Regions from separate parts of the Streptomyces pactum genome, predicted to be linked through region 1. Evidence: riboswitches for the same ligand, from Rfam matches in the RefSeq annotation. Region 1 holds a riboswitch; the other holds the start of a gene.

The links. Region 1 has a riboswitch for S-adenosylmethionine ahead of thrC (threonine synthase). Riboswitches for the same ligand answer to the same signal wherever they lie in the genome.
Region 2: linked by a shared signal. The riboswitch ahead of B1H29_RS26585 (aminotransferase class V-fold PLP-dependent enzyme) and the one ahead of thrC (threonine synthase) in region 1 are both predicted to bind S-adenosylmethionine.

Annotation. Positions count from the first base shown of each region.
Region 1 is NZ_CP019724.1:4,835,847-4,851,333, forward strand. Features, by position in the region: gene cdgB (diguanylate cyclase CdgB) at 1-297, shown strand, start outside; gene B1H29_RS20540 (hypothetical protein) at 417-1,385, shown strand; gene B1H29_RS20545 (1-phosphofructokinase family hexose kinase) at 1,422-2,354, opposite strand; gene nagA (N-acetylglucosamine-6-phosphate deacetylase) at 2,510-3,655, opposite strand; gene B1H29_RS20555 (ROK family protein) at 3,663-4,571, opposite strand; gene B1H29_RS20560 (ABC transporter substrate-binding protein) at 4,764-6,029, shown strand; gene B1H29_RS20565 (DUF3263 domain-containing protein) at 6,074-6,298, shown strand; gene otsB (trehalose-phosphatase) at 6,334-7,203, shown strand; gene B1H29_RS20575 (alpha,alpha-trehalose-phosphate synthase (UDP-forming)) at 7,248-8,651, opposite strand; gene B1H29_RS38180 (hypothetical protein) at 8,796-9,476, shown strand; gene B1H29_RS20590 (glucosyl-3-phosphoglycerate synthase) at 9,498-10,442, opposite strand; SAM riboswitch class I at 10,583-10,730, shown strand; gene thrC (threonine synthase) at 10,749-12,059, shown strand; gene B1H29_RS20600 (MoaD/ThiS family protein) at 12,056-12,331, shown strand; gene B1H29_RS20605 (cold-shock protein) at 12,770-12,973, shown strand; gene groL (chaperonin GroEL) at 13,337-14,962, shown strand; gene B1H29_RS20615 (NADH:flavin oxidoreductase) at 15,197-15,487, shown strand, end outside.
Region 2 is NZ_CP019724.1:6,205,195-6,220,681, forward strand. Features, by position in the region: gene ctaC (aa3-type cytochrome oxidase subunit II) at 1-217, shown strand, start outside; gene ctaD (aa3-type cytochrome oxidase subunit I) at 214-1,950, shown strand; gene B1H29_RS26545 (cytochrome c oxidase subunit 4) at 1,947-2,345, shown strand; gene B1H29_RS26550 (L,D-transpeptidase) at 2,475-3,752, shown strand; gene B1H29_RS26555 (response regulator transcription factor) at 3,838-4,239, opposite strand; gene ctaE (aa3-type cytochrome oxidase subunit III) at 4,428-5,048, shown strand; gene qcrC (cytochrome bc1 complex diheme cytochrome c subunit) at 5,114-5,923, shown strand; gene qcrA (cytochrome bc1 complex Rieske iron-sulfur subunit) at 5,920-6,984, shown strand; gene qcrB (cytochrome bc1 complex cytochrome b subunit) at 6,981-8,618, shown strand; gene trpD (anthranilate phosphoribosyltransferase) at 8,750-9,814, shown strand; SAM riboswitch class IV at 9,894-10,010, shown strand; gene B1H29_RS26585 (aminotransferase class V-fold PLP-dependent enzyme) at 10,187-11,656, shown strand; partial or broken gene B1H29_RS26590 (glycerate kinase) at 11,737-12,885, opposite strand; gene B1H29_RS26595 (SLC13 family permease) at 12,897-14,312, opposite strand; gene B1H29_RS26600 (response regulator transcription factor) at 14,425-15,087, opposite strand; gene B1H29_RS26605 (sensor histidine kinase) at 15,107-15,487, opposite strand, start outside.

The sequences.
Region 1 (15,487 bases):
CGCAGGCTCAGCGGCGGCGTCCGCGACGGCGACACGGTGGCCCGGCTCGGCGGCGACGAGTTCGTGATCCTCGCCAACGGGCTCGGCCGGGCCGACGCCCAGGACCTCGCCGTACGGCTGCGCAACGAGATCATCCAGCCGATCCGGGCCGAGGGACGGGCCGTCCGCGTGGGTGCCAGCTTCGGCATCGGATGGGCCCACTGCGGCATGACGGCGGACGAGGTGTTGAAGTCGGCTGACGAACGGATGTACGTCGAGAAACGATCTCGTCCCAAACAGCACCGCCGAGCCGGATGATCAGCAGGTCGGCGAGCTGATGCGGTGTGAGTCACCCTTTCGGGTCAGTGGGAGCGGGTAGGCTCGCCCTCTCACGACCCGTACCGCACACGCACCGCATCTGGTTAGGAGACCTAGGGATGACGCCCGGCAACAACGGCGCGAGCACGCCCGAGGACGACGACCCCTTCGGCTACCTCTACGCCGACGGGCAGGCCAACGGAGCCCAGCCGCCGTCCGGTGGCTACGGCTACCCGAACTCCGTCAACCGGGTGCGTCCCGTCGGCACACGGCAGTACGGGGCGCCGCAGGGCCAGGCCGCCTCGGCCGCCGCCTACGGCCAGGCCGCCCCGCAGCAGCAGGGTGCCTACGGCCGGCCCAACGCGCACTACGCGGCGCCGGAGACGCTCCCCGGCGGCGGCGCCCCGAACGGACCGCAGCAGCCGGGACGCGGCGCGGGCGGGGGCGGCGGACGCCGCGGCCCCAACACCAAGGGCCTGCTGATCGGGGCGGTCGCGGTCGTCGCCGCCGTGGTCATCGGCATCGCCGTGGCCATGACGAGCAGCGGCTCGGACGACGACAAGGGCGGCAACGAGGCCGGCGGCGGCACCGCTCCCACCCAGTCCGAGTCCACCGACCCGAGCCCGTCGGCGAGTGACGGCGCCGAGGAGGAGGTCGAGCTCCCGGCGGTCGAGGCGAAGGCGCTGCGGCTGTCGCCCGGTGTGGCGACGGCCTCGGAGATCGAGGGCGCCCGGTCGGACGGCGGCGTCTATGTGACGAACCTCAACCAGCCCGGTGCCTCGGTCACCTGGACCGTGAACGGCATCCCCGAGGACGGCCTCTACACCCTCTTCGCCGGGTACAGCGCGGCCGGCGAGGACCAGTCGATGACCCTGACGGTCAACGGCAAGGAGTTCGGCAGCAAGCTGAACCTGGGCAACTTCACCGGCGCCAAGGACGGCGACTTCGCCAAGGGCTGGACCAAGACCTACGCCTGGCCCACCCTGAACAAGGGCACCAACACGATCACACTCTCCTGCGGCGACGGCGACAAGTGCGACGTCCTGCTCGACCAGTTCTCCCTGAAGAAGGGCCAGGTCAAGGACTAGGCCCTGGTCGGCGGGCCGCAGCGCGGGCCGTCGGCCTCACGCCGCGTCCGCCTCCGCCGTCACCGCGACCCCGCGCCCGAGCAGCTCCTCGTACGCCGCCCGGTCGAACTCGCCCGCCACCGGTGCCGCCACCGTCGCCGCCGACAGGGCGACCGCGCGGCCCAGGCTCTCCGGCCATGGCAGGTGCTCGACCAGGCCGGAGAGCAGCCCCGCGACCGCCGAGTCGCCCGCGCCCGTCGGGTTGCCGTGGACACGGGCGGGCGGGGTGGCACGCCAGCGGCCCTCCGCGGTCACCGCGAGCAGCCCCTCGGCGCCGAGCGAGGCGACCACCGAGCGGGCGCCGCGGCGCCGGGCGGCCTGGGTGGCCCGCAGCGGCTCGTGCGAGCCGGTCAGCTCGGCCAGCTCGTCGGCGTTCGGCTTGATCAGGTCCGGACGGGCGGCGACCCCCCGGCGCAGCGGCTCCCCACTGGTGTCCAGCAGCACCGGCACGCCCGCGGCGCGCGCGGTGCGCACCAGCCCGGCGTAGGCGCCCACCGGTACGCCCGGCGGCAGGCTGCCGCACAGGGCCACCGCGCCGGCGCCGGCGAGCAGGTCCTCGTAGGCCTCCTGGAAGGCGTTCCACTCGGCGGGGGCGACGGCCGGGCCCGGCTCGTTGAGCTGGGTGGTGTCGCCGGTGCGCTCGTCGACGACGGCTATGGTGCGCCGGGTCGGCCCGGCGACCGGCAGCAGCGCGTCTCTCACCCCGCGCACGCCGGTGAGCCCCTCGCGCACGGCGTCCCCGGTGCCGCCGCCCGCGAAGCCGGTGACCGTCACCTCGTGGCCGAGGGCCGCCAGCACCCGGGCCACGTTCAGCCCCTTGCCGCCGGGCCGCTGAGTCACCCCGGTGACGCGGTGGGAGGCGTGCGGCCTGAGGCGCGGGACGCGGTAGGTGATGTCGAGAGCGGTGTTCAGCGTGACGGTGAGGATCATCCGTGTGGCCTGTGTCACCTGTGCCGACCTCCCCCGACGCCTGTGGCGGCCTTCCATGGACACGATCATGCCAAAAGGACGGCGGTCGGCCCACCCCCGGGGCAGGCCGCCGTGGACCGGCCCGGGGCCGGGCTCGGCGCCGGACTCCGAACGGATCAGCCCAGTTGGGGATCGACCACCCATTCGCCCCGGCGCATCACGCCCACCACGTCGAAGGCGGCGTCCAGGACCACGAGGTCGGCGTCCTTGCCGGGTTCCAGGGAGCCGACCCGGCCGTCCAGGCCGAGCAGCTTCGCCGGGTTGGCGGAGATCGCCGCGACGACGTCCTCGACGGGCAGCTCGTCCACCGTCACCGCCCGCTTGAAGGCGCGGTCCAGGGTGAGCGTGGAGCCCGCGATCGAGCCGCCCTCCACCAGGCGGGCCACCCCGTCCGCGACCTCGACCTCCATCGGGCCGAGCAGGTAGCGGCCGTCGCCGAAACCGGCCGCGTCCATCGCGTCGGTGACGAAGGCGACCCGGGCGGCGCCCGCGTGGTGGAAGGCGAGCCGGAGCGCGGCCGGGTGCAGGTGCGTGCCGTCGTTGATCAGCTCGACGGTGATCCGCTCGTCCTCCAGCAGCGCGGCGATCGGACCGGGGGAGCGGTGACCGAGCGGCGGCATCGCGTTGAACAGGTGCGTGGCGACGGTCGCGCCCGCGTCGATGGCCTGGAGCGTCTGCTCGTACGTCGCGTCGGTGTGCCCCACCGCCGCGATCACGCCGTGCTCCGCGAGCAGCCGTACGGAATCCAGGCCGCCCGGCAGCTCGGTGGCCAGCGTCATCATCCTCGCGTGGCCGTGCGCGGCGTCGATCAGCTTGCGGACCTCGGCCGGGTCGGGGTCGCGCAGTAGCTGCTCGTCGTGCGCGCCCTTGCGGCACGGGGAGATGAACGGTCCCTCGAAGTGGATGCCGGCGATGTCGCCCTGCTGGGCCAGTTCGGCGAGCACTCCGGCGTGCCGGGCGAGGAAGTCCAGGTCACCGGTGACGGCGGAGGCGACCAGCGTGGTGGTGCCGTGCCGGCGGTGGGTGCCGACGCCCTTGAGGATGTCCTCGGGGGTGCCGCCGGCGAAGGAGGCTCCGCCGCCGCCGTGATTGTGGATGTCGACGAAGCCGGGGACCACCCAGTGGCCCGACGCGTCGACGACTTCGGCCTGCGGGGGCGCCGTGTCCGCGATCCGCGTGCCGTCGACGATCACGCGGCCGTCGTCCACGGTCCCGGTGGGCAGTACCACCCGGGCACCGGCGAGAACCTTGCATGGGGCCATCAGGTGGTTACCTCCGGGGAGTCGCGGTTGTGGGGATGGTGCCGAGCAGGTCCCAGGCCAGGAGCCCGGCACCCAGGCAGCCGGCGGTGTCCCCCAGCGCCGCGGGGACGATTTCCGGCAGCCTCTGGAAGGTGACGCGCCGCCGGACCGCGTCCCGCAGCGGTGTGAACAAGGTTTCCCCCGCCTCGGCGAGACCGCCACCGATGATCAGGACGCGCGGGTCCAGCAGAGTGAGCGCGGTGACCAGCCCGTCGGCGAGCGCGTCCACGGCCTCCTGCCACACGGCGAGGGCGCGGGCGTCGCCCGACTCCACGGCCTCGGCGCAGTCGGCGGCGTCCGCGTCCGGGTCGCCGCACGCCTCGCCCCACGCCTGGCTGACCGCCGACGCGGACGCGTACCGCTCCAGACAGCCGCGCTGCCCGCACGGGCACGGGGTGCCGCCGGGGCGCACGACGACGTGGCCGATCTCGCCGGCGAAGCCGTGGGCGCCCGACTCCACCCGGCCGTCGATGCCGATGGCGCCCGCGATCCCGGTGCCCAGCGGCACGAACAGGAACCGGTCGGTGCCCTGTCCGGCCCCGATCCGCCCCTCGGCGAGGCCGCCGGTGCGCACGTCGTGGCCGAGAGCGACCGGAATGCCGCCGAGCCGCTCGCCGAGCAGCGCCCGCAGCGGTACGTCGCGCCAGCCGAGGTTGGCCGCGTAGACGGCGGTGCCGTGCTCCTCGTCGATGATGCCGGGGACGGCCACCCCGGCGGCGCGGGCGGGCTCGCCGAACCGGTCGGCACCGTAGGCGCGCAGCTCGGAGGCGAAGTCCAGGATGCCCGCGACGACCGCCTCGGGCCCGCGGTCGCGGCCGGTGGCCCGGCGGGCCCGGTGCAGCAGCTCGCCCCCCGGTCCCGCGAGGGCGGCCTTCATCCCGGTGCCGCCCACATCGAGGGCGATGACATGTCTCACGGGGGACAGTGTGGCCCGTTGACCCGGGAGAGGTCTAGTCCACTGTCGTGGTGTAGACCTTAATCCGTTAAACGAACAAGCGAACAAGCGAACAAGCGGCAACAGCAACAGCGAGCAGCGAACGACGTGTCGTCGGCAGGGTTGGGGAATCAGGTGCAGCGGCGTAGGACAGGAACGATCGCGGTGGTGTCCGCACTGGGCATGACGGCGGTCCTCGGCGGCTGTGGGCTCACCGGTGACTCGGAAGAGGTGACCCTCGAGCTGGTCGCCGCCGACTACGGTGACAGCGAGGCCAACAGCTCCCAGAACTACTGGGACGACCTGGCCAGGGCGTTCGAGGCCAAGCACCCCGACGTACACGTGGACGTCACCGTGCACTCCTGGAACGACGTCGACCGCGAGGTCCGCGAGATGGTCGAGGCCGGCGACGCGCCCGACATGGCGCAGATCGGCGCCTACTCCGACTACGCGGACAAGGACCTGCTCTACCGGGCCGACGACGTGCTCTCCATCCCGGTCCAGGCCGGCTTCGTCTCCCAGCTCGCCCGCGCGGGCCAGGTCAACGGCGTTCAGTACGGCCTGCCCTTCGCGGCCTCCACGCGCGTGCTCTTCTACAACAAGACCCTGTTCGACGAGGCCGGCATCACCCCGCCCAAGAGCTGGGACGACCTCGCCGACGCCGCCGAAGCGCTCAAGGCGGAGGGCGTGAAGTACCCGTACGCGCTGCCGCTGGGCGCCGAGGAGGCGCAGGCCGAGACGATGCAGTGGATGCTCAGCGGCGGGGGCGGCTACACCGACGACGTAGGCACCTACTCCGTCGACTCGCCGCAGAACGTCACCACCTTCACCTGGCTCAAGGACGAGCTGGTCGGCAAGGGCCTCACCGGCCCCGTCGCCCCCGGCGAGCTCAACCGCGCCGACGCCTTCGCCGCCTTCGCCGCCGGCGACGTCGGCATGCTCAACGGGCACCCCTCGCTGATGAAGATGGCCTCCGACAAGGGGGTGAAGTACGGCATGGTGACCACGCCCGGCATCGACGGCGCGAGCCGGAACACGCTCGGTGTCACCGACTGGATGACGGCCTTCAAGGAGAACGGCCACCAGGAGGAGATCGGCGACTTCCTCGACTTCGTCTACAGCGACGAGAACGTCCTCGACTTCTCCCGCCGGTACGACCTGCTGCCGGTGACCACCTCCGCGTCCCAGGTCATGAGCACCGCGAAGGAGGACGAGAACCTCAAGCCCTTCCTGGACGAGCTGCTGCTCTCCGAGCTCTACCCGGTCGGCAAGACCTCCTGGGCCGCCGTCAGCGCGGACGTCAAGAAGCGCATCGGCCAGGCGGTCGCCTCCGGCGGCAGCCCCGAGGAGGTACTCGGCCGGATCCAGACGACGGCGATGCGGGCGGGCAGCGCGGAGTAGCGGAGCGCGTCCCGCTGTCGGTGGCGGGCGCTACGGTGCCGTACATGGACCTGGGACGAAGGGAGCGCGACATCCTCGCGCTGGAGCGCCGCGGCTTCCCCGGCCCCGGCGCGAAGGAGCGAGCGATCCGCGAGGAGCTGGGCCTGGCCCCCGTCCGCTACTACCAGCTCCTCAACGCCCTCCTGGACGACCCCCGCGCCCTGGCCGCCGACCCGGTGACGGTCAACCGCCTGCGCCGGGTACGGGAGTCGCGTCGCTCGGAGCGATGAGAATGCCTCGCGCCCCGGCGGGATAGGTTCGCGGTATGGGCAGCCACCAGGACTCCACCCGTGACGACACCCCGGACCACCTGCCGACGCCCGCGACGGCGGCCGGACGCGAAGGGCTCGACGCCCTCCTCGCCGGCCCCGGCCGCGCGGTGATCGCCCTCGACTTCGACGGGACACTCGCCCCGATCGTCGCCGACCCCGACCGGGCCCGCGCCCACCCGGACGCCGTACCGGCGCTCGCGGGCCTGGCCCCGAAGGTCGCCGCCGTCGCGGTGATCACCGGCCGCCCGGCCGAGGTCGCCGTCCGCCACGGCGGCTTCGCGGACGTCCCCGGCCTGGACCACCTCGTCGTCCTCGGCCACTACGGCGCGGAGCGCTGGGACGCCGCCACCGGCACCCTCACCACGCCCGAACCGCACCCCGGCGTCGCCGCCGTCCGCGCCGAACTGCCGGGCCTGCTGGAGCACTCCGGGGCCGGGCAGGGCACGTGGACCGAGGAGAAGGGCCACGCGGTCGCCGTCCACACCCGTCGCGCCCCCGATCCCCAGGCGGCCTTCGACACCCTGCGCGCCCCCCTCACCGCCCTCGCCTCCCGCCACGGCCTCATCGTCGAACCCGGCCGCATGGTCCTGGAACTGCGCCCGCCCGGCATGGACAAGGGCGCCGCCCTGCGGGAGTACGCCCGCGGAGTCGACGCGGGCTCCGTCCTCTACGCCGGCGACGACCTCGGCGACCTCCCCGCCTTCACGGCCGTCGACACCCTCCGCGCGGAGGGTACCCCCGGCCTGCTGGTGTGCAGCGGCAGCGACGAGGTCCCGGAGCTGCGCGAACGAGCCGACGTGGTGGTCGACGGCCCGGCGGGAGTGGTGCGGCTGCTGCGCTCCCTGGCCGTGCGGCTCGCGTAGCCGCCGGCCGCCGCCCCCGGCCCCCTTCAGCCCGGCGGGCCCCTTCAGTCCCGCAACGCCGTCAACTGCTCGAGGAACCACCGCGCCGGGGGCAGCGCCGTCCCCGCCGCGGCCAACCGCTTCGACCGCTCCGCCCGCTCCCCGGGCCCGACCGACAGCGCCTCGTGCAGCGCGTCCGCCGTACCGACCACGTCGTACGGGTTCACGGCGACCGCGTCCTCACCCAGCTCCTCGAAGGCCCCCGCCTCTCGCGAGAGCACCAGCACACACCCCCCGTCGGAGACGACCGGCACCTCCTTCGCGACGAGGTTCATCCCGTCCCGGACGGGATTGACCAGCGCCACGTCCGCCAGCCGGTACGCCGCCAGCGACCGTGCGAAGTCGTCCTCCACGTGCAGGACGACCGGCGTCCAGTCCGCCGTCCCGAACTCGGCGTTGACCGAATCGGCCACCCGCCGCACCTCGGCGGTGTAATCCCGGTACACGGCGAGATCCTGCCGCGACGGGTACGCGAACGCGACGTGCACGACCCGCTCCCGCCACTCGGGCCGCCCCACCAGCAGTTCCCGGTACGCCAGCAGCCCCCGCACGATGTTCTTCGACAGCTCGGTCCGGTCCACCCGCACGATGGTCCTGCGCGCGCTCCCGTCCGGGCCCCGCCCGATCTCCGCCCGCAGCGCCGCCATCCGCTCGTCCACGTCGGCCTCGTGCGACCGCTGCCGCAGGAAGTCCGCGTCCGCGCCGAGCCCGTGCACGCCGATCTCCGTGCCGCCGGGCCCGCCCACCAGGGCGTCGCAGCACGCGGTGAACGCGTCGGCCCAGCGCCGGGTGAGGAATCCGAGCCGGTCGGCGCCGAGCATGCCGCGCAGCACCTGCTCGGCGATGTCGTCCGGCAGCACCCGGAAGTAGTCGACCGGCGCCCACGGCGTGTGCGAGAAGTGCCCGATGCGCAGGTCGGGCCGCAGCTCCCGCAGCATCCCCGGCACCAGCGTCAGGTGGTAGTCCTGCACGATCGCGACCGCGCCCTCGGCCGCCTCCTCGGCCAGCGCCTCGGCGAAGGCCCGGTTGTACGCCTCGTAGGAGGCCCACCGCCGCCGGAACTCCGCGTCGAAGACCGGCTCCAGGGGCGTCTGGTAGAGCATGTGGTGCACGAACCACAGCACGCTGTTGGCGATCCCGTTGTACGCGTCCGCGTGCACGTCGGCCGGTACGTCCAGCATCCGTACGCCGTCCTCGCCGACCCCGCGCCGCACCGCCTCGCGGTCGCCGTCGCCGAGCGCGGAACACACCCACAGCGCCCCCGCGTCCGGCCCGATGGCCGACAGTCCGGAGACCAGCCCGCCGCCGCCGCGTTTGGCGTGCAGCGAACCGTCCTGACGCACCTCGTACGAGACCGGCCCCCGGTTGGAGGCGACCAGTACCTGAGCAGCACCGAAGCTTGAAGCCATACGCCTCAACCTAGCCCGGCCCCGAAACCCTCAAACGTGGACGGACGGCCCCGCGGCGTCGATTGCGTCACGTGCCTTGTGTGGGCGGTGTGAATGGAATGAGGATGTGCGGTGCACATTTCAACCTTCTGGGGGGTGGGTGCCATGCCCATACGTATGCGTGGACTCGCGGGCGCCGCGGCACTGGTCGCGGCCTCCGCGCTGGCCCTGGCCGGCTGCGGCGACGGGAGCGCCGGTACGCGGACGGCGGACGAGCGACCGGCCTCGGCCACCGCGACCCCGAGCCCGACACCCACGCCGACGCCCACGCCCACACCGACTCCGACGCCCACGCCGACGCCCACACCCACCGTCGTCACGCTGGACGACCACACCGGCGCCACCATCGGCAAGGCGGTCGGCGCGGCGGAGCGGGCCGGGCTCGCCTACGTCGTCCAGCTCCAGGGCACGGGCGGGAGGCAGGCCTCCTCCTGGTCCGCGGGCGAGGAGGTCTGCGAGCAGACCGACGACCCCGGTGGCTCCCGCGACGTGGCGTTCACCGTCCCGCGCACCGGCCACGACTGCTCCGGAGACCCGCTGTACACCCCGGAACCGGAGCCCGAGCCGGCACGGACGGCGGACCCCGGCACGGGCCCCGGCACCGGTACCGGAAGCGGCACCGGCGCCTGCGAGCTCACCAGCCCCGCGGGCAACTGCTACGCCGACGGCCAGTTCTGCGCCAAGAAGCACCGCGGCCTGAGCACCCACGGCCGGGGCGGCGAGTACCTGACCTGCGAGCAGGACTCCGGCGGCATCTGGCGCTGGTCGGACGGCGTCCCCGGCTGACCCTCAGGCCCCGGCTGACCCTCAGGCCACCCTCCGGGCCGCGTACTCCGCGATCTCCGCCATCGGGGGCCGTTCCTCGGTGTCCACGGAGTACGTGCGCGGCTCGAAACCGTCGGCGCCCCGTTCGAACTGGGTGAGGGACGGCCGCACCAGGTGGCCGCGGGCCAGCCGGAGCTGGGCGGTGCGGTAGATCGCGGCGGACATGCGGCCCAGCGCCTGGCCGTCCTGGTGCCGGTGCCGGCGGACGCCGACGTCGACCTGTGCGAGGGCGTCCAGGCCCACCAGGTGCAGGGCGTCGACCAGCATGCCCAGTTCGACGCCGTAGCCGACGGGGAAGGGGAGCTGCTCGAGCAGGGTGCGGCGGGCCGCGTACTCGCCGCCGAGCGGCTGGACGAAGCCGGCCAACTGCGGCCAGTGCAGGTTGAGCAGCGGGCGGGCCATCAGCTCCGTGACCCGGCCGCCCTGGCCGGGCGCGGCGCCGAGCGGGCGGTCGTACATCGCCTTGACGAGGTGCACGTCCGGGTCGGTGAGCAGCGGGCCCACGATGCCGGAGACGAAGTCGGCGGTGAACTCGCGCAGGTCGGCGTCGACGAAGCAGACGATGTCGCCGCCGGTGACCAGCAGCGAGCGCCACAGCACCTCGCCCTTGCCGGGCACGGCCGGGACGCGGGGGAGGATCGTGTCCCGGTGCACCACCCGCGCGCCCGCCGCCGCGGCCACCTCCGACGTGCGGTCGCCCGAACCGGAGTCCACGACCACGACCTCGTCGACGAGCGGCACCCGGCCCATCAGGTCCCGGCGGATCACCGAGACGATGTCGCCGACGGTCGCCTCCTCGTCGAGGGCGGGGAGTACCACGCTGACCGACTGCCCGGTGGCCTGTTTGGCGGTCAGGATCCGCTGGATCGGCCGGTCCGACACGGACCAGGAGCGTGCGCTCAGCCAGCGCTCGACTTCTTCCAGCACGTTCGGTGGCTCCTTTGTGATCCATCTCGCGGTACGGACGACTATCTCAACCGTCGTGGCCTTCGGTTACAGTCTTGAACAACGCGGCGGACCACCGCATGCCGGGGTCACGCGCGTACCACCGAAAAACAACCACATACCGCTCATCCAGAGGGGCAGAGGGATACGGCCCGTTGAAGCCCCGGCAACCCTCCAGTCGGTTCTTGTCACGCGGACGTGGCGAGGCTCCCGACTAGGGAAGGTGCCAAATCCGTCTCACGGCGAGATGCGTCGTGAGGAAGATGAGGAGAAAGGGCCTCGCCTCACATGGCTGTGCAGACTGTCGCAAGCAACACCGACACCGCCGCTTCCCCCACCCTTGCCGCCTCCCCGGTCGACCTCGGTCCCGCCGCGGCGCTCTCCTGCCGCGAGTGCGGCCACCGCGTGCCGCTCGGCCCCGTCTTCGCCTGCGAGGAGTGTTTCGGCCCGCTGGAGATCGCCTACGACTTCTCGACCTACGACACCGAGGAGCTCCGCGCGCGCATCGAGGCGGGCCCCGCGAACATCTGGCGCTACGCCCCGCTGCTGCCCGTCCCCGCCGACGTGGCCGACAAGCCGAACATCAACCCGGGCTGGACCAAGCTGGTCAAGGCCGACAACCTGGCCCGCGAGCTCGGCGTCACCGGCGGCCTGTACGTCAAGGACGACTCCGGCAACCCGACGCACTCCTTCAAGGACCGCGTCGTCGCGCAGGCCATCGAGGCCGCCCGCGCCTTCGGTTTCACCACCCTGTCCTGCTCCTCCACCGGCAACCTCGCGGGTGCCGTCGGCGCCGCCGCCGCCCGCGCCGGCTTCCGCTCCTGCGTGTTCATCCCGCACGACCTGGAGCAGGGCAAGGTCGTCATGGCCGCCGTCTACGGCGGTGAGCTGGTCGGCATCGAGGGCAACTACGACGACGTGAACCGCTTCTGCTCCGAGCTGATCGGCGACCCGGCGGGCGAGGGCTGGGGCTTCGTCAACGTCAACCTGCGGCCGTACTACGCGGAGGGCTCCAAGACCCTCGCCTACGAGGTCTGCGAGCAGCTCGGCTGGCGGCTGCCCGACCAGATCGTCGTCCCGATCGCGTCCGGCTCCCAGCTCACGAAGATCGACAAGGGCCTGCAGGAGCTGATCAGGCTCGGTCTGGTCGAGGACAAGCCGTACAAGATCTTCGGCGCCCAGGCCGAGGGCTGCTCGCCGGTGTCCACCGCGTACAAGGCCGGCCACGACGTCGTCCGCCCCCAGAAGCCGGACACCATCGCCAAGTCCCTGGCGATCGGCAACCCGGCCGACGGCCCCTACGTCCTCGACATCGCGCGCCGCACCGGCGGCGCGGTGGAGGACGTGACCGACGAGCAGGTCGTCGAGGCCATCAAGCTGCTCGCCCGCACCGAGGGCATCTTCGCGGAGACGGCGGGCGGCGTGACGGTCGGCGTGACCAAGAAGCTGATCGAGGACGGCGTCCTGGACCCGTCGCTCACCACCGTCGTCCTCAACACCGGCGACGGACTGAAGACCCTCGACGCGGTGGCCGGCACCGGCCTCAGCGCCACGATCCGTCCCAACCTGGACTCCTTCCGAGAGGCTGGCCTCGCATGAGCGTGACCGTTCGCATCCCGACCATCCTGCGCACCTACACCGGCGGCAAGGCCGAGGTGCCCGCCGAGGGCGTCAACCTGGGCGAGGTCATCTCCGACCTGGAGAAGAACCACACCGGCATCGCCGCCCGTGTCCTGGACGACCAGGGCAAGCTGCGCCGCTTCGTCAACGTCTACGTCAACGACGACGACGTCCGCTTCGAGCAGGGCCTGGAGACCGCGACCCCGGACGGCGCCGGCGTCTCCATCATCCCCGCGGTCGCGGGTGGCTGACCCGCCTCTCCGTTACCTTCGGTAATCGCGGTAACGCTCGGTTTGTCGAATTGCCCCCTCCGTAAGAGAAGCGGAGGGGGCAATTCCATGTGGTTGAGCGCGGTAGAGTTGGGGAACGCGCTCCCGATCGGAAGATCGGGAACCCTGAATTCCTGCCGCCCGTCCGACAAGATGTAGCCAAAGTGTGGGCGTATTTCGCGGCTTTTGTTCCCTTTGTGTGCCCCGACTTGACCCGAATTCAGGCGAATTCTCGCCACATTCCGGGCCGGGTGCGTCCAGATTTCTCGTCCGATTGACCTGTTGCAGACGGCAGTTGGACAGATACATTCAGCCGCGGTCGACGCGTTCCGGCGCACGCCCCCAGTCGTGGGGGGTGAGGTCTGACCCGGGTCCGCGAAGTGCGGATCTGTGCAAGGGCCAGTAATAGGGGAGTTAGGCATGGCTCAGGGCACCGTCAAGTGGTTCAACGCGGAGAAGGGGTACGGCTTCATCGCGGTCGACGGTGGTGCGGATGTTTTCGTCCACTACAGCGCGATTCAGATGGACGGCTACCGCACCCTCGAAGAAGGCCAGCGGGTCGAGTTCGAGATCTCGCAGGGTCAGAAGGGCCCGCAGGCCGACATGGTTCGCCTCAGCGCCTGAGACGCGCGGCCACCGCAAGCGAAGGTCTTCTCTGAAGGGCTCGCATCCCCCCGGGGGTGCGGGCCCTTCGGTCTGCCCGGACTCCTGCCCGGACTGCTGCCCGGGCTCCCGCCCGGACGCCGGTCCCGAAGGGCGGTCCCGAAGGGCGGTCCCCGGCGCCGATCCCCGGAAGGCGCTTGCACTCGACAGGGGCGAGTGCTAATCATTGCGTTAGCACTCTGAAGGTGAGAGTGACAACGAAGGACCGGGTCGGTGAGGCCCGCAGGCCGGGTGGGGAAGGAACCGCCAGGCAGGCGAGCCGTCCGTCGCGGGCGCGGGCGCGGTCCGAAGGAATCACCCCCAGTCCTGGAGGGACCACTTCACATGGCCAAGATCATCGCGTTCGACGAGGAGGCGCGGCGCGGCCTCGAGCGCGGCATGAACCAGCTCGCGGACGCCGTCAAGGTGACGCTCGGCCCCAAGGGCCGCAACGTCGTCCTCGAGAAGAAGTGGGGCGCCCCCACGATCACCAACGATGGTGTCTCCATCGCCAAGGAGATCGAGCTCGAGGACCCGTACGAGAAGATCGGCGCCGAGCTGGTCAAGGAAGTCGCCAAGAAGACGGACGACGTCGCCGGTGACGGTACGACCACCGCGACCGTTCTCGCCCAGGCCCTGGTCAAGGAAGGCCTGCGCAACGTCGCGGCCGGCGCCAACCCGATGGCCCTGAAGCGCGGTATCGAGAAGGCCGTCGAGGCCGTCTCCGCCGCCCTGCTGGAGCAGGCGAAGGACGTCGAGACCAAGGAGCAGATCGCCTCCACGGCCTCCATCTCCGCCGCCGACACCCAGATCGGCGAGCTCATCGCCGAGGCCATGGACAAGGTCGGCAAGGAAGGCGTCATCACCGTCGAGGAGTCCCAGACCTTCGGTCTGGAGCTGGAGCTCACCGAGGGTATGCGCTTCGACAAGGGCTACATCTCGGCGTACTTCGCCACCGACATGGAGCGTATGGAGGCGTCCCTGGACGACCCGTACATCCTGATCGCCAACTCCAAGATCGGCAACGTCAAGGACCTGCTGCCGCTCCTGGAGAAGGTCATGCAGTCGGGCAAGCCGCTGCTGATCATCGCCGAGGACGTCGAGGGCGAGGCCCTGTCGACCCTGGTCGTCAACAAGATCCGCGGCACCTTCAAGTCCGTCGCCGTCAAGGCCCCGGGCTTCGGCGACCGCCGCAAGGCCATGCTCGGCGACATCGCCATCCTCACGGGCGGCGAGGTCATCTCCGAGGAGGTCGGCCTCAAGCTGGAGAACGCGACGCTCGACCTGCTGGGCAGCGCGCGCAAGGTCGTCATCACCAAGGACGAGACCACGATCGTGGACGGCGCCGGTTCGGCCGACCAGGTCCAGGGCCGCGTCAACCAGATCCGCGCCGAGATCGAGAACAGCGACTCGGACTACGACCGCGAGAAGCTCCAGGAGCGTCTGGCGAAGCTGGCCGGCGGCGTGGCCGTCATCAAGGCCGGTGCCGCCACCGAGGTCGAGCTCAAGGAGCGCAAGCACCGCATCGAGGACGCCGTTCGCAACGCGAAGGCGGCCGTCGAGGAGGGCATCGTCGCCGGTGGTGGCGTGGCCCTGCTCCAGGCCTCCCAGGTCTTCGAGAAGCTGGAGCTGTCGGGTGACGAGGCGACCGGCGCCAACGCCGTGAAGCTCGCCCTGGAGGCCCCGCTGAAGCAGATCGCCGTCAACGGTGGTCTCGAGGGCGGCGTCGTCGTGGAGAAGGTCCGCAACCTGACCGTCGGCCACGGCCTGAACGCCGCGACCGGTGAGTACGTCGACATGATCGCCGAGGGCATCATCGACCCGGCGAAGGTGACCCGCTCTGCCCTGCAGAACGCCGCCTCCATCGCCGCGCTGTTCCTCACCACCGAGGCCGTCATCGCCGACAAGCCGGAGAAGGCCGCCGCGGGCGGCGCTCCGGGCGGCATGCCGGGCGGTGACATGGACTTCTGATCGGCCTCCGGCTGATCGACCGTCCGTCACGTACCGAGGGCGGCACCCCCTGTTCCGGCAGGGGGTGCCGCCCTCGGGCGTTCCCGGGCGCCCGGCGGACGCCCGGGTGTGCCCCGGATCACACCAGGCGGGCAGGGTCGGACGGAATGGTGGCGCGGGGTGGGCCGGTTGTCGCTGGAGTGCGGTCAATGCATGCGCACATACCGACTGGTATCGCCTAAAGGAGCCCCCCACGTGAGTACCACCGCCTCCGACGCCGCCACGCGCGCCGCTCAGATCCTCGCCCGCCCGGCCACCATCAACGGCCTGACCGTCCCGAACCGCATCGCGATGGCCCCGATGACCCGGATGTTCTCGCCGGGCGGCATCCCCGGCGAGGACGTGGTCTCGTACTACTCCCGCCGCGCCGCCGCCGGCGTCGGTCTGATCGTCACCGAGGGCACCTACGTCGGCCACGACTCCGCCGGGCAGAGCGACCGCGTGCCGCGCTTCCACGGCGAGGAGCAACTGGCCGGCTGGGCGAAG
Region 2 (15,487 bases), 1.4 Mb from region 1:
CGAGGTGACCCCCAACAAGGAGGGCACCTTCATGGGCAAGTGCGCCGAGCTGTGCGGCGTGGACCACTCCCGGATGCTGTTCAACGTCAAGGTCGTCTCCCCGGAGCGCTACGAGCAGCACCTCCAGGACCTCGCGAAGAAGGGGCAGACCGGTTACGTTCCCGCCGGCATCGCGCAGACGAGCCACGAGAAGAACCGGGAGACGAACAACCTGTGAGCATCCTCAACGAACCCCAGGGTGCCTCGGCAGCGGAGGACTCGTACGAGAACGAGCTGCCGGTACGGCGCAAGCAGCCCGGCAACGTCGTGATCAAGTGGCTGACGACCACTGACCACAAGACGATCGGCACGCTGTATCTGGTGACGTCGTTCGCGTTCTTCGTGATCGGCGGCGTGATGGCGCTGTTCATGCGCGCCGAGCTGGCCCGTCCGGGCCTGCAGATCATGTCGAACGAGCAGTTCAACCAGGCGTTCACGATGCACGGCACGATCATGCTGCTGATGTTCGCGACGCCGCTGTTCGCCGGCTTCGCGAACTGGATCATGCCGCTGCAGATCGGCGCGCCGGACGTGGCGTTCCCGCGGCTGAACATGTTCGCCTACTGGCTGTACCTGTTCGGCTCGACGATCGCGGTGGGCGGGTTCCTGACCCCGCAGGGCGCGGCCGACTTCGGCTGGTTCGCCTACTCGCCGCTGTCCGACGCGGTGCACTCGCCGGGTATCGGCGGTGACCTGTGGATCATGGGTCTGGCCTTCTCCGGCTTCGGCACCATCCTCGGCTCGGTCAACTTCATCACCACGATCATCTGCATGCGCGCGCCCGGCATGACCATGTTCCGCATGCCGATCTTCACCTGGAACGTGCTGCTGACCGGTGTGCTGGTCCTGCTCGCCTTCCCCGTCCTGGCCGCGGCCCTGTTCGCGCTGGAGGCGGACCGCAAGTTCGGCGCCCACATCTTCGACTCGGCCAACGGCGGAGCCCTGCTGTGGCAGCACCTGTTCTGGTTCTTCGGGCATCCGGAGGTGTACATCATCGCGCTGCCGTTCTTCGGCATCGTCAGTGAGATCATCCCGGTCTTCTCCCGGAAGCCGATCTTCGGCTACATGGGTCTGATCGCGGCGACGATCGCGATCGCGGGTCTGTCGGTGACGGTGTGGGCCCACCACATGTACGTCACGGGCGGCGTGCTGTTGCCGTTCTTCTCCTTCATGACCTTCCTGATCGCGGTCCCGACCGGTGTGAAGTTCTTCAACTGGATCGGCACCATGTGGAAGGGATCACTCAGCTTCGAGACGCCGATGCTGTGGTCCACCGGCTTCCTGATCACCTTCCTCTTCGGTGGTCTGACCGGTGTCATCCTGGCCTCGCCGCCGCTGGACTTCCACGTCTCGGACTCGTACTTCGTGGTGGCGCACTTCCACTACGTGGTGTTCGGCACCGTGGTGTTCGCGATGTTCGCCGGCTTCCACTTCTGGTGGCCGAAGTTCACCGGCAAGCTGCTGGACGAGCGCCTGGGCAAGATCACCTTCTGGACGCTGTTCATCGGCTTCCACGGCACCTTCCTGGTCCAGCACTGGCTGGGCGCCGAGGGGATGCCGCGCCGGTACGCCGACTACCTGGACGCCGACGGCTTCACCGCCCTGAACACGATCTCGACGATCAGCTCGTTCCTGCTCGGCATGTCGCTCCTGCCGTTCTTCTACAACGTCTGGAAGACGGCCAAGTACGGCAAGCCGGTCAACGTGGACGACCCGTGGGGCTACGGCCGTTCGCTGGAGTGGGCGACCTCCTGCCCGCCGCCGCGGCACAACTTCCTCACGCTGCCGCGCATCCGCAGTGAATCCCCCGCCTTCGACCTGCACCACCCGGAGATCTCCGCGCTCGACCAGCTCGAGAACGTCGGTCACGGTGAGAAGGCCCTCGTCGGCGGCAAGGAGGCCGGGAAGTGAAGATCCAGGGACAGCTCTTCATCTGGCTGAGCGTCTTCATCCTCGTCGTCGCGATCGTCTACGGCTACTGGTCGATGGAGCCGGCCGGCACCACGGCGCTCTTCCTGGCCTTCGGCCTGGCCATCATGATCGGCTTCTACTTGGCCTTCACGGCCAAGCGGGTCGACGTCGGTGCTCAGGACAACAAGGAAGCGGACGTCGCGGACGACGCCGGCGAGGTCGGGTTCTTCAGCCCGCACAGTTGGCAGCCGCTGGCGCTCGGTCTCGGCGGAGCGCTCGCCTTCCTGGGCGTGGCGGTCGGCTGGTGGATCATGTACTTCTCGGCACCGGTCATCCTCGTGGGCCTGTTCGGCTGGGTCTTCGAGTACTACCGCGGTGAGAACCGCACCCAGTAGCACGCGCCGAGCGCCGAGGGGCCCGGACACTCCGTCAGGAGCGTCCGGGCCCCTTCGTCTGGCGCACTCTCCTCACTCGTCCGGGTTACCCGTCGTGCCGCTGTTGACGTCGCTCCCTAGCGTGAGGTCATGAGCAACCCGGTTCACTTCCAGGCGCGAGGGCGTACGGTCGTCGGCTGCACCCTGCTGGTGATCGCCCTCGGCGCGAGCGCCACCGCCTGCAGCGCAGACGACGACAACCCGCTGTCCGCCGCGCCGTACGACGCGGCCGGCCAGATCTCCTTCAACGGCCCCACGGACGCCGGCAAGAAGGCCGACCCGGACAAACCCCTTGAGGTCGTCGCCGAGGGCGCCGACGGGCGCATCACGGACGTCACGGCCGTGGACGCGGCGGGCCGCTACGTCGCGGGTGAACTCTCCGCCGACGGGGCCCGCTGGCACAGCACCTCACCGCTGGCCGCGGGCGCGAGCTACACGGTCCGGGTGAGCACCGAGGACGGCGACGGCGCGCCCGGCCGCAAGGTCCTCACCTTCGAGACCGGCCTGCCCAGCACCAAGAAGACCCTGGACGTCTCCTTCGGGCCCGAGGCGGGCGCGTACGGCGTCGGCCAGCCCGTCACGGCGGAGCTGAGCCGGCCGGTCCGGGACCGCGCCCAGCGGGCCATAGTCGAACGCGCCCTGAAGGTGGACTCCACGCCCGCCGTCGAGGGCGCCTGGCACTGGGTGGACGACAAGAAGCTCCACTACCGGCCCAAGGACTACTGGCCCGCCCACGCCACCGTCCAGGTCCGCAGCACCCTCGACGGCATCAAGATCGGTGACCGGATGTGGGGCGGTACCGCCAAGCCCCTGAAGATCACCACGGACGACCGCGTCGTGGCCGTCACCGACGCCGCCGCGCACACGCTCACGGTCTTCCAGGACGGCCGGGAGGTCAGGGAGATCCCCGTCACGACCGGCAAGCCCGGCTTCGAGACCCGCAACGGCGTCAAGGTCGTCCTGGGCAAGGAACCCTTCGTACGCATGCGCAGCAGCACCGTCGGCATCGCCGAGGGCTCCTCGGAGTCGTACGACCTGCCGGTGTACTTCGCCACCCGGGTCACCTGGAGCGGCGAGTACGTGCACGCCGCCCCCTGGTCGGTCGGCTCGCAGGGCATGGCCAACGTCAGCCACGGCTGCGTAGGCATGAGCACCGCCAACGCGGAGTGGTTCTTCGGCGCGGTCCAGGAGGGCGACCTCGTCGAGGTGGTCAACTCCGGGGGCGAGACGATGGAACCCTTCGGCAACGGCTTCGGCGACTGGAACCTGGACTGGGCGAAATGGCGCGCGGGAAGCGCCCTGACGGGCGCTACCGGCAACGCCCCGAACACCCAGGAGGCGGCGAGACTGCGGCCGACGGCTGTGTGAGGCGCTCAGAAGCGCGGGGAACGCCGTGACAAGCCACAGGAGCGCCGCCCCGACCGCGCGCCCGCCCCCCGACCCCCGCGCGCCCCTAGACGCCCTGCAGCCTCTTCTCCCGCAGCAGGGCGGCCAGCGCACCCGCGAACTCCACCGGTTCCACCGGCAGCGTCACAGCCGCCTCCGCACGGCTCCACGTCGCCAGCCACGCGTCCTGCGGGCGGGCGATGAGCAGCAGCACCGGCGGGCACCGGAAGACCTCGTCCTTGATCTGCCGGCACAGTCCCATGCCGCCCATGGGCACCGCCTCGCCGTCCAGGACGCAGACGTCGATCCCGCCCTTGTCCAGCTCCTTGATCGCGGCTGCCGGAGTGGCGCACTCCACGAACTCGACCACGGGAACGTCCGGAGCCGGCCGGCGACCGGTCGCCAGCCGCACCTGCTCGCGGGTGTTGGAGTCGTCGCTGTAGACCAGCACCGTGGCGGTCGGCTGCATGCTTCCTCCGATACGCAGTGAAACAGTCGTAGCCCGTCGCGCCGGATGCTACTCCTTTGAACACCTCGTCAACACTGGTTCGGACATGGCTTCGACCGGCCGCTCGATGGGCCATACGGGCAGTACAGACAGGGGGGACACTCCGAACGGCACCCCCCGGGGTGAGGGCGGGATAAGCGACCGACATAATGTCGGTCGTGGCGACAGCAACGACAGTAGAAACCGGGCACGCGCACCCGTCGGTCAACCGGCCGAACCTCACCAGCGTCGGAACCATCATCTGGTTGAGTTCCGAGCTGATGTTCTTCGCGGCCCTCTTCGCGATGTACTTCACCCTGCGATCGGTGACCGGCCCGGACTTCTGGTCCGAGAAGGCCGACGCGTTGAACTTCCCGTTCTCCGCGACGAACACCACGATCCTGGTGCTCTCCTCCCTCACCTGTCAGCTCGGCGTGTTCGCGGCCGAGCGCGGTGACGTGAAGAAGCTCAGGATGTGGTTCATCGTCACCTTCGTGATGGGGTCGATCTTCATCGGCGGTCAGGTGTTCGAATACACCGAACTGGTCAAGCACGAGGGCCTCTCGCTCTCGTCGGACCCGTACGGCTCGGTGTTCTACCTGACCACCGGCTTCCACGGACTGCACGTGACGGGCGGCCTCATCGCCTTCCTGCTGGTCCTCGGCCGCACCTACGCGGCCCGGAGGTTCACCCACGAGCAGGCGACCGCGGCCATCGTCGTGTCCTATTACTGGCACTTCGTCGATGTCGTCTGGATCGGCCTCTTCGCCACGATCTACATGATCAAGTAGTCGCGGCAAGCACCCGCGCAATACCAGAAGCATCGACGCAGAAGATCCTGACACCGGGGTAATCCGTGAAAAAGCTCTCCGCACGACGACGCCACCCGCTGGCGGCGCTCGTCGTCCTACTCCTCGCGCTGGCATGCACAGGGGGGCTGTACGCCGCGTTCGCACCTGCGGACAAGGCGCAGGCCGATGAAACCGCCCAGTCCCTAGCCATCGACGAGGGCAAGAAGCTCTACGCCGTCGGCTGTGCCACTTGCCACGGCACCGGAGGGCAGGGCACCACCGACGGTCCGAGCCTGGTCGGCGTGGGCGCCGCGGCCGTCGACTTCCAGGTGGGCACCGGCCGTATGCCGGCCCAGCAGCCCGGCGCGCAGGTCCCGCGCAAGAAGGTGATCTACTCCCAGGCCGAGATCGACCAGCTCGCCGCCTACGTCGCGTCGCTGGGTGCCGGTCCGGCCATCCCGTCGGAGGAGAAGTACGGCCCGGAGGGCGCGGACATCGCCAAGGGCGGTGAGCTGTTCCGCAACAACTGCGCGCAGTGTCACAACTTCACCGGCAAGGGCGGCGCCCTGACGCACGGCAAGTACGCGCCGAACCTCGAGGATGTCGACCCCAAGCACATCTACGAGGCCATGCAGACCGGCCCGCAGAACATGCCCTCCTTCCCCGACACCACGCTGTCGGAGCAGAACAAGAAGGACATCATCGCCTACCTGGACGCGGTCAACAGCGACGACACCGAGAACCCGGGTGGTCTCAGCCTCGGCGGACTGGGTCCGGTCAGTGAAGGTCTGTTCGCCTGGGTGTTCGGACTGGGCGCCCTGATCGCCGTCGCCGTCTGGGTCGCCGCTCGGACCGCAAAGGCCAAGAAGTCATGAGTAGCCAAGACATTCCAGAAGAGAACCTGCCCGCTGAGCAGGACGCCCCGCACGGGCACGGCGCGATGCGCCCCGCGGACGAGCAGCACCCGTTCGCCGACCCGGGTCTGCCGCCCCACGAGCACCGGATCCAGGACGTCGACGAGCGGGCCGCCAAGCGGTCCGAGCGCACGGTCGCCCTGCTGTTCACGCTCTCGATGCTGGCCACCGTCGGCTTCATCGCCTCGTTCGTGACGATCCCGGTCGACGAGTCGGTGTACATCTTCCCGCTCGGTCACATCAGTGCGCTGAACTTCGCGCTCGGCATGACGCTCGGCGTCGCGCTGTTCGCGATCGGCGCCGGCGCGGTCCACTGGGCCCGCACGCTGATGTCCGACGAGGAGGTCGCCGACGAGCGTCACCCGATCGAGGCTGACGCCGAGACCCGTGCCAAGGTCCACGCGGACTTCAAGCAGGGTGCCAAGGAATCCGTGATCGGGCGCCGCAAGCTGATCCGCAACACGATGCTGGGCGCGCTCACGCTGGTGCCGCTCTCCGGCGTCGTCCTGCTGCGCGACCTCGGCCCGCTGCCCGGGACCAAGCTCCGCCACACCCTGTGGTCCAAGGGCAAGCTGCTCGTCAACATGAACACCCACGAACCGCTGCGTCCTTCCGACGTCGCGGTGGGCTCGCTCACCTTCGCCATGCCCGAGGGCCTGGACGAGCACGACGAGGAGTTCATGACCGAGATCGCGAAGGCGGCCCTGATGATCATCCGGCTGGAGCCGGAGGCCATCAAGGACAAGCGCGAGCTCGAGTGGTCGCACGAGGGCATCGTGGCGTACTCGAAGATCTGCACCCACGTCGGTTGCCCGATCTCCCTGTACGAGCAGCAGACGCACCACGCGCTCTGCCCCTGCCACCAGTCCACCTTCGACCTTGCCGACGGCGCCCGGGTGATCTTCGGTCCCGCCGGTCACGCCCTGCCGCAACTGCGCATCGGCGTGAACGACGAGGGGTACCTCGAAGCGCTCGGCGACTTCGAGGAGCCCGTCGGTCCTGCCTTCTGGGAGCGCGGATGAGCACTACAGCCAACGAAGCCCCCCGCTCTCGCGGGAAGGCGCCGGCCGGCGAGCGCGTCGCCGACTGGGCCGACGGCCGTCTGGGGATCTACTCCCTGGCCAAGGCCAACATGCGCAAGATCTTCCCCGACCACTGGTCGTTCATGCTGGGTGAGGTCTGCCTCTACAGCTTCATCATCATCATCCTCACGGGTGTGTACCTGACGCTGTTCTTCCACCCGTCGATGAACGAGGTCACGTACCACGGCTCGTACGTGCCGCTGCAGGGCCAGCTCATGAGTGAGGCGTACGCCTCGACGCTGGACATCAGCTTCGACGTCCGCGGTGGTCTGCTCATCCGGCAGATCCACCACTGGGCGGCGCTGATCTTCCTCGCCGGCATGTTCGTGCACATGATGCGCGTCTTCTTCACCGGCGCGTTCCGCAAGCCGCGTGAGATCAACTGGCTGTTCGGCTTCCTGCTGCTCGTCCTCGGCATGTTCACCGGCTTCACCGGTTACTCGCTCCCGGACGACCTGCTCTCGGGCACCGGTATCCGCTTCATGGAGGGCGCGATCCTGTCCGTGCCGATCGTCGGCACGTACATCTCGTTCTTCCTCTTCGGCGGGGAGTTCCCCGGCCACGACTTCGTGGCCCGGTTCTACTCGATCCACATCCTGCTGCTGCCGGGCATCATGCTCGGCCTGGTGGTGGGCCACCTGATCCTGGTCTTCTACCACAAGCACACGCAGTTCGCGGGTCCCGGCAAGACCAACAAGAACGTCGTCGGCATGCCGCTGCTGCCGGTGTACATGGCGAAGGCCGGAGGCTTCTTCTTCCTGGTCTTCGGTGTGATCGCCGCCATCTCGGCCATCGCCACCATCAACCCCATCTGGTCCATCGGCCCCTATCGGCCGGACATGGTCTCCACCGGCGCCCAGCCCGACTGGTACATGGGCTTCTCCGAGGGTCTGATCCGTGTGATGCCCGGCTGGGAGATCAACTTCTGGGGCCACACGCTCGTCCTGGGCGTGCTCATCCCGCTGATGATCTTCCCGCTGGTCCTGGCGGCGATCGCGGTCTACCCGTTCATCGAGTCCTGGGTCACCGGCGACAAGCGCGAGCACCACATCCTGGACCGCCCGCGCAACGCCCCGACGCGCACCGCGTTCGGTGTCGCCTGGATCACCGAGTACTTCATCCTGCTCGTCGGTGGCGGCAACGACATCTGGGCCACGCACTTCCACCTGTCGATCAACGCGATCACCTGGTTCGTCCGCATCGCGTTCTTCGTCGGCCCGGTCGTGGCGTTCATCGTCACCAAGCGGATCTGCCTCGGCCTCCAGCGCCGGGACAGGGACAAGGTGCTGCACGGCCGCGAGTCGGGCATCATCAAGCGCCTGCCGCACGGTGAGTTCATCGAGGTGCACGAGCCGCTCAGCCAGGAGCAACTGCACACGCTCACGGCGCACGAGCAGTACAAGCCGGCCGAGATCGGCCCGGAGGTCGACGAGAACGGCGTCCGGCGCAAGGTGAAGCGCACGGAGAAGCTCCGCGCCAAGCTGAGCAAGGGCTACTACGGCGAGGAGTCGCAGATCCCGAAGCCGACCGTCGAGGAGTACAAGGAGATCACGAGCGGCCACGGCCACCACTGACCCTCCAGCGTCGCCACACCACGGTCGAAGGGCCCCGTCCGTTCCGCGGACGGGGCCCTTCGCCGTGCCCGGGGCTGGATAGGGTGGGACCACACTCCCTGCCCGCCATACACACGATTCAGGAGCGGCTCATGAGCGCTGTGACCCCCGCTGGAGGCGACACCGCGGCGGGCCGCTCCTGGCCCGCCCTGCTGAACGGACTGCTGGACGGCCGCGACCTGTCGGCGGACGACACCGCCTGGGCGCTGGACGTGATCATGCGCGGCGAGGCGACCGACGCGCAGATCGCCGGCTTCGCGGTGGGGCTGCGGTTCAAGGGGGAGACGGTCGAGGAGATCTCCGGTCTCGTCCGCACCATGTACGCCCACGCCAACGTGATCGAGGTGCCGGGTGAGACGGTCGACATCGTCGGCACCGGCGGCGACGGCGCCAAGACCGTCAACATCTCCACCATGTCGGCGATCGTCGTGGCCGGCACGGGCGCGAAGGTCGTCAAGCACGGCAACCGGGCCGCCTCCTCGGCATCCGGCGCCTCCGACGTGCTGGAGAAGCTCGGCGTCAACCTGGAGCTCACCCCGAAGCGAGTGGCCGAGGTCGCCGAGGAGGCCGGCATCACCTTCTGCTTCGCGGTGAAGTTCCACCCCGCCCTGCGCCATGTGGCGGCGGCGCGCGGCCAGCTCGGCATCCGCACGGTGTTCAACTTCCTGGGCCCGCTGACCAATCCCGCCAAGGTACGGTCCCAGGCGATCGGGGTCGCCCACGCCCGGATGGCGCCGATCATCGCCGGCGTCTTCGCCGAGCGCGGCCACTCGTCCCTGGTCTTCCGAGGCGACGACGGGCTCGACGAACTGACCACGACGTCCACCTCGCGGGTCTGGGTCGTGCGGGACGGCCGGGTGACCGAGGAGACCTTCGACCCCCGGGACGTCGGACTCGAGCTGGTGCCGGTTCAGGCGCTGCGCGGCGCCGACGCCTCCTACAACGCCGACGTCGCCCGCCGCCTGCTGGCCGGCGAGACGGGACCCGTGCGGGACGCGGTGCTGCTCAACTCGGCGGCGGCCCTGGTGGCCCTGGAGCCGGGTGCGGGGACGCTGACGGAGCAGATCCGGGCCGGTATGGACCGGGCCGCGGAGTCGATCGACTCGGGCGCGGCCAGGCGCGTCCTGGAGCGCTGGGTGGCCGTGAGCAACGCGTAGCGGCCTCCCCGTGTGACGTGCGTCCCGCGATCCGGACCCGGGTTGCGGGGCGTCGTTCTCTTCCCCTAGGTTTTGTCCAGGTCATGAGTGACAGTCATCAGGCCCCGGCCGACTGTCCGGCAACCCTCCGTCCGTGGCGGGGTGCCCCGGGTGAAGACCAGGCCGTGGACAGCAAGGTTCACGGCAAGCGCGGACCCCTCGCGAAACCAGGGGTCCTGGGTCGTCCGAGGGAGTCTCCCGTGAATCAGCGAATGCGATAGGGCCGCAGAGCCCCGCCTCCGCATCCCCCTTCACCGCCTTCTCCGCCTTGTCCCACGCTTGAGCCGTCGCGGTTCGCGTGGTGACTCCACCTGCCTTCACGGGAGTGCACCCATGTCCGTCTCCGCCCTCGCCGCCGACCAGTCCGCCTGTCCCGACACCGAGGGCGCGCTGCCCGTGCTGGGCCGTGATGTCACCGTCCCGCTCGTCACCGGCGGGGAGGTCAGCTACGCCGCCCTCGACTACGCCGCCAGCGCGCCCGCGCTCCAGCGGGTCTGGGACGACGTGGCGGCCTACGCCCCCTACTACGGCAGCGTGCACCGCGGGGCCGGGTACCTGTCGCAGCTCTCGACCGACCTGTTCGAGAACGCGCGGAGGACCGTCGCCGGGTTCCTCGGCTGCCGGGACGGGGACCAGGTCGTGTTCACCCGGTCCACCACCGACTCCCTCAACCTGCTCGCCGCCACGCTGCCGGCCGGCTGCCGGGTCTTCGTCTTCGAGACCGAGCACCACGCCTCGCTGCTGCCCTGGCGCGACGCGGACGTGACCTTCCTGGACGCCCCGCGCACCCCGGCGCAGGCCGTCGAGACCCTGGAGCGCGCCCTCGCCGCCCGCGAGCCGTACGGGCCCGCGCTGGTCTGCGTCACCGGCGCCTCCAACGTCACCGGCGAGCTGTGGCCGGTGCGCGAACTCGCCGCCGCCGCGCACGCGCACGGTGCCCGGATCGTGCTGGACGCCGCCCAGCTCGCCCCGCACCACCCCGTCTCCGTGGCCGGCCTGGACGTCGACTGGGTCGCCTTCTCCGGGCACAAGCTGTACGCCCCCTTCGGCGCCGGCGTACTGGCCGGACGCGCCGACTGGCTGCGCGAGGCGGAGCCGTACCTCGCCGGCGGCGGCGCCAGCCGCAAGGTCACCCGGCGCGCGGACGGCGGCGTGGACGTGGAGTGGCACGACAGCGCCGCACGGCACGAGGCCGGGTCGCCCAACGTCATCGGCGCCTACGCGATCGCCTCCGCCTGCAAGGCGCTCACCGAGGCCGGGTTCGACGCGCTGGTCGCCCGCGAGGAGTACCTGATCGGGAAGGTGCGGGCCGGGCTCGCCGAGGTGCCGCAGGTGCGGATCCTCTCCCTCTTCGGCGCCGACGCCCCCCGCGTCGGCGTGCTCTCCTTCGTCGTCGAGGGCTGGAACAGCTCTCACTTCGCCGCGGCCCTCTCCGCCGAGTACGGCATCGGTGTGCGGGACGGCCTGTTCTGCGCCCACCCGCTGGTGCGCACCCTGCTCGGCAGCGACCCGCAGGCGCAGGGCGAGTGCGGCGCCCCCGAGGCGGCGCCCGGGGAGAAGTCCCTCAACGCCATCCGCGTGAGCTTCGGCGCGGGCACCCCCAACGAGCACGTCGAGCGGTTCGTGAAGGCCGTCAGGGAGCTGGTCAGCGACGGCGCCCGCTGGAACTACCGGACCGAGGACGGGCGTTGCGTGCCCGACACGTCCGCCGCGGGCACCTCCGGCGCGGGCATCCCCAGCGCCGGGACGTCGGCCGCGGGCACCCCCGGCGCCGGGACGTCCGCCGCCGGCACTGCCGTCTGACCCGGCAGCCGCGAGCCCAGCAGGATCATCCGCAGCGCCCGTTCCGTGGCGTCCGTGAGGAGCTCGGCGGCGCGCAGCAACGCGTCCGCCAGGGCCATCGGCGCCGGCATGATGCCGTGGCAGGCGTCCACCCCCGGCACCTCGTGCGCGCCCTCGCCGAGCGTGCCGGCCAGGGCCAGCACGGGACGGCCGTAGAGCTTGGCGCGGCGGGCCACCTCGGCCGGGACCTTGCCGCGCGGCGTCTGGTGGTCCAGCGCCCCCTCGGCGGTGAGCACCAGGTCGGCGCGGGCCAGGCGGGCGTCGAGGTCGAGGTGGTCGAGGAGTACGTCGAAGCGGGGCAGCAGCCGGGCGCCGACGGCGGCGAGACCGGCGCCGAGCCCGCCGGAGGCGCCGGTGCCGGGGCCGTGGCGCAGGTCGGTGCCGACGGCACCGAGGTCGCGGACGAGGACGCGCGCCCAGTTCTCCAGACCGGCCGACAACTCCTCGACCTGCGCGGGCGTCGCGCCCTTCTGCGGGCCGAACACCCGGGCCACGCCGCGCTCGCCGCACAGCACGTTGAACGGGTTGCAGGCGACGAGCAGCTCGGTGTCCCGCAGCCGGGCGTCCAGACCGGACGCGTCGATGCGGGCCAGCCGGGCCAGCTCCCGCCCGCCGTGCGGGAGTTCGAAGCCGTCCGCGTCCAGCAGCCGGGCCCCGAGCGCCTGGAGCGCGCCCGCGCCCCCGTCCGACGTGCCCGAGTCGCCGCAGCCGACCAGGACCCGCCGCACCCCGGTGTCGAGCGCGGCGCGGATCAGCTCGCCGACGCCGTGGGTCGTCGTGGTGCCCGGGTCGCGCAGATCGCGGGGGACCAGGGACAGGCCCGCGACGGCCGCCATCTCCACCACGGCGGTGTCCCCGGCGCCGAGCAGCGCGAAGTGGGTGCCGACGGGTTCGCCGACCGGGCCGGTGGCGGCCAGCGCGACCAGCCGCCCGCCGGTCGCGGCGGCCAGCGCGACGGCCGTGCCCTCGCCGCCGTCCACCAGCGGGATCCGGTCGATCCCGGCGTCCGGCAGCACCCGGCGGACACCGGCCGCGATGGCGTCCGCGGCGGCCTGGGCGGACAGGGACTCCTTGAAGCCGCTGGGGGCCACGACGACACGGTTCAGCACGGACGGCACGGACGGCACGGAGGGCGCGGAAGGCACTGAGGGCAGGGAAGGCGCGGAAGGCACTGAGGGCACTGAGGACATGGAGGACTCCTTCAACGGGTCACGGGTACGCCGAGCAGCGGCCAGACGGCGGCGGCGAAGAACAGCACGAGCGCGGCGGTCAGCGGTGCCAGGACGGCGGACAGCCGCAGCAGGTCGCGCGGGGTGTAGGTGGGGGTGCCGGGGATGTCGGAGAAGAGCGTGACCGGCTTGGCGGAGGCCGGGAGCGTGTGGCAGAAGCCGGCCGCGGCGGTGGACGCGAGCGCGGCGGCGACCGGGTTGACGCCGACGCCCACGGCCGCGGCGATCACCAGTGGCACCAGGACGGAGGACCGGGCCGAGCGGGACTGGAGAACCAGGTGGGCCGCCGTGCTCACCGCGACCACGACCCCGAGGAAGACGGCCGGCGTGACGTCCGCCGGCAAGCCCGACACCAGCCACTCGGCCGCACCGGAGTCGGCGAGCGCGACGCCCATCGCCATGGTCGCCGCCATGAACAGCAGCAGGGACCAGGGAACGGTCTTCAGCGCGTCCTTGAGCCGCACGGTGCCGAGCGCGGGGGAGGAGGCGACGACCGCGCCGATCAGCGCCACCACCGCCGGGGAGACGTGGTGCAGCGGCTCGCTGCACCACAGGGTCACCACGGTGGCCAGCAGCGCGGCGCAGCGCTTCTCCGCCTGCGTCCAGGGACCGGTGACCGGGCTCTCGCTGTGCCGCTGTATCTCCTGTGCGGTGATCCGGACCGGGCCCTTGCGGTCCGCTCGCCGAGTGGTCGTCGACAGGACGGTCTCGGCGGCCAGATGGGAGGAGGTCACCGCCAGCGGCAGACCGAGCAGCAGCCACTGGGTGAAGCCGATCCGGTCCCCGGTCGCCTCCCACAGCACCGACACCGTGATCAGATGCGCGCCCGCGCCGATCAGGGTCGCCACCGCGGACAGCAGGATCACGGTCGGGAACAGCAGCGCCAGCATCACGACCAGTCGCTTCCGGTCGGCGAGGGCCTTGGCGAGGGCGAGGAACACCGGCAGCGCGAGCGCCGCCCGGCCCGAGGTGGCCGGCACCGCGAACGCCGTCACGACCAGCGCGGCCGTCGTCAGGTGCACCAACTGCCGTACGCTGCGCGCCCCGCCGACCAGGAACGCCGCCGCCCGCCCGGCCAGCCCGGTCCGGGCCACCGCCGCCGCCAGCACGAAGGCGCAGATCAGCAGCCACACCGTGTCGTCGCCGAGGGTGCCGAAGAGGGTGTCGCTGCTGATGACGCCGGTCGCGGTCAGCGCGAGTCCGGCGCCCAGCGCGATGTAGGTGTCGTCGATCGGCGTACCGATCCAGGCGCAGGTGGCCAGCGCGAACACGGCGAGGGTGAGGCGCGCGTCGCCACTGAGGGCGGGGAAGTTGGCGGGAACCGCCAGCAGCGCGCACAGGGACAGCGCCACGCAGAGGGCCGCCGCGAGGCGGAGGTTCAACGTCACGTCATCGAGGGTTCTCCCGGGCGGTGAGCCCTCAATGAGTCCGACATGAAGGAAACCTCACCAAAAAGCCGGTCAGCCCGGCGGCCGACCGGCCGCCGGTGGGCCGGGTGCGTCAGCCCGGCAGCCGGTACCCCATGCCCCGTACCGTCTCCACCCGCTGCGCCCCCAGCTTCTTGCGCAGCGCCCGCACGTACACGTCCACGATGTTGGAGCCCGGGTCGAAGTCGTAGCCCCACACGTGGGACAGGATCTGCTCCCGGGACAGGACCTGCCCCGGGTGCCGCAGGAACAGTTCGAGCAGCACGAACTCACGGGCCGTCAGGTCCACGGTCCGCTCCCCGGCACGGGCCCGGCGGGTGCGCAGGTCGAGGGAGAGGTCGCCGGACCTCAGCACCGTCACCTCCGGTGCCCTGGCCGCCGTCCGCAGCCGCAGCCGTACCCGGGCGAGCAGTTCCTCGAAGCGGAACGGCTTGGTCATCCAGTCGTCCGCGCCGCCCTCCAGGCCGGCCACCGTGTCCCGTACGGAGTCCCGGGCGGTCAGCACGATCACCGGGGTCGTCACCCGGGACTCGCGCAGTTCGCGCAGGACCGTGAAGCCGTCCCGGCCGGGCAGCCCGATGTCCAGGACGACCAGGTCGAAGCCGCCGGTGAGGGCGTACTCGTAGGCGGCGTCGCCGTCGGCCACGGCGGTGGTGGTGAAGCCGTTGGCGCGCAGGCCCTTCTCGACGAAGGAGGCGATGCGCTCCTCGTCCTCGACGATGAGGATGCGGTTCATGGGCGTGCCTCTTCCGGAATCAGTCCAGTGTCAGTACGAAGGTGGCGCCGCCGCCCTCGGTGGTGCGCAGGGCGACCCGCCCGCCGTGGCCCTCGGCGATCGCCTTGACGATCGACAGCCCGAGTCCGGCGCCGGTTCCGCGCACCCCGCGCCGGGCCGTGCCGCGCCGGAAGCGCTCGAAGACGACCTCGGCGTCTTGCGGCTGGACCCCGGGTCCGGAGTCGGCGACGTAGAGCTCGACGCGGGTGTCGTCGGCGCGGGAGCCTATGCGGATGGTCTGGCCGGCGGTGGTGTGCTGCACGGCGTTCTGCGCGAGCTGCACCATGGCCTGGGTGATGCGCTGAGGGTCCAGCCGGGCCTCGCGGTCGGCGACCCCGTCCAGCACCCAGTCCCGGTCGCC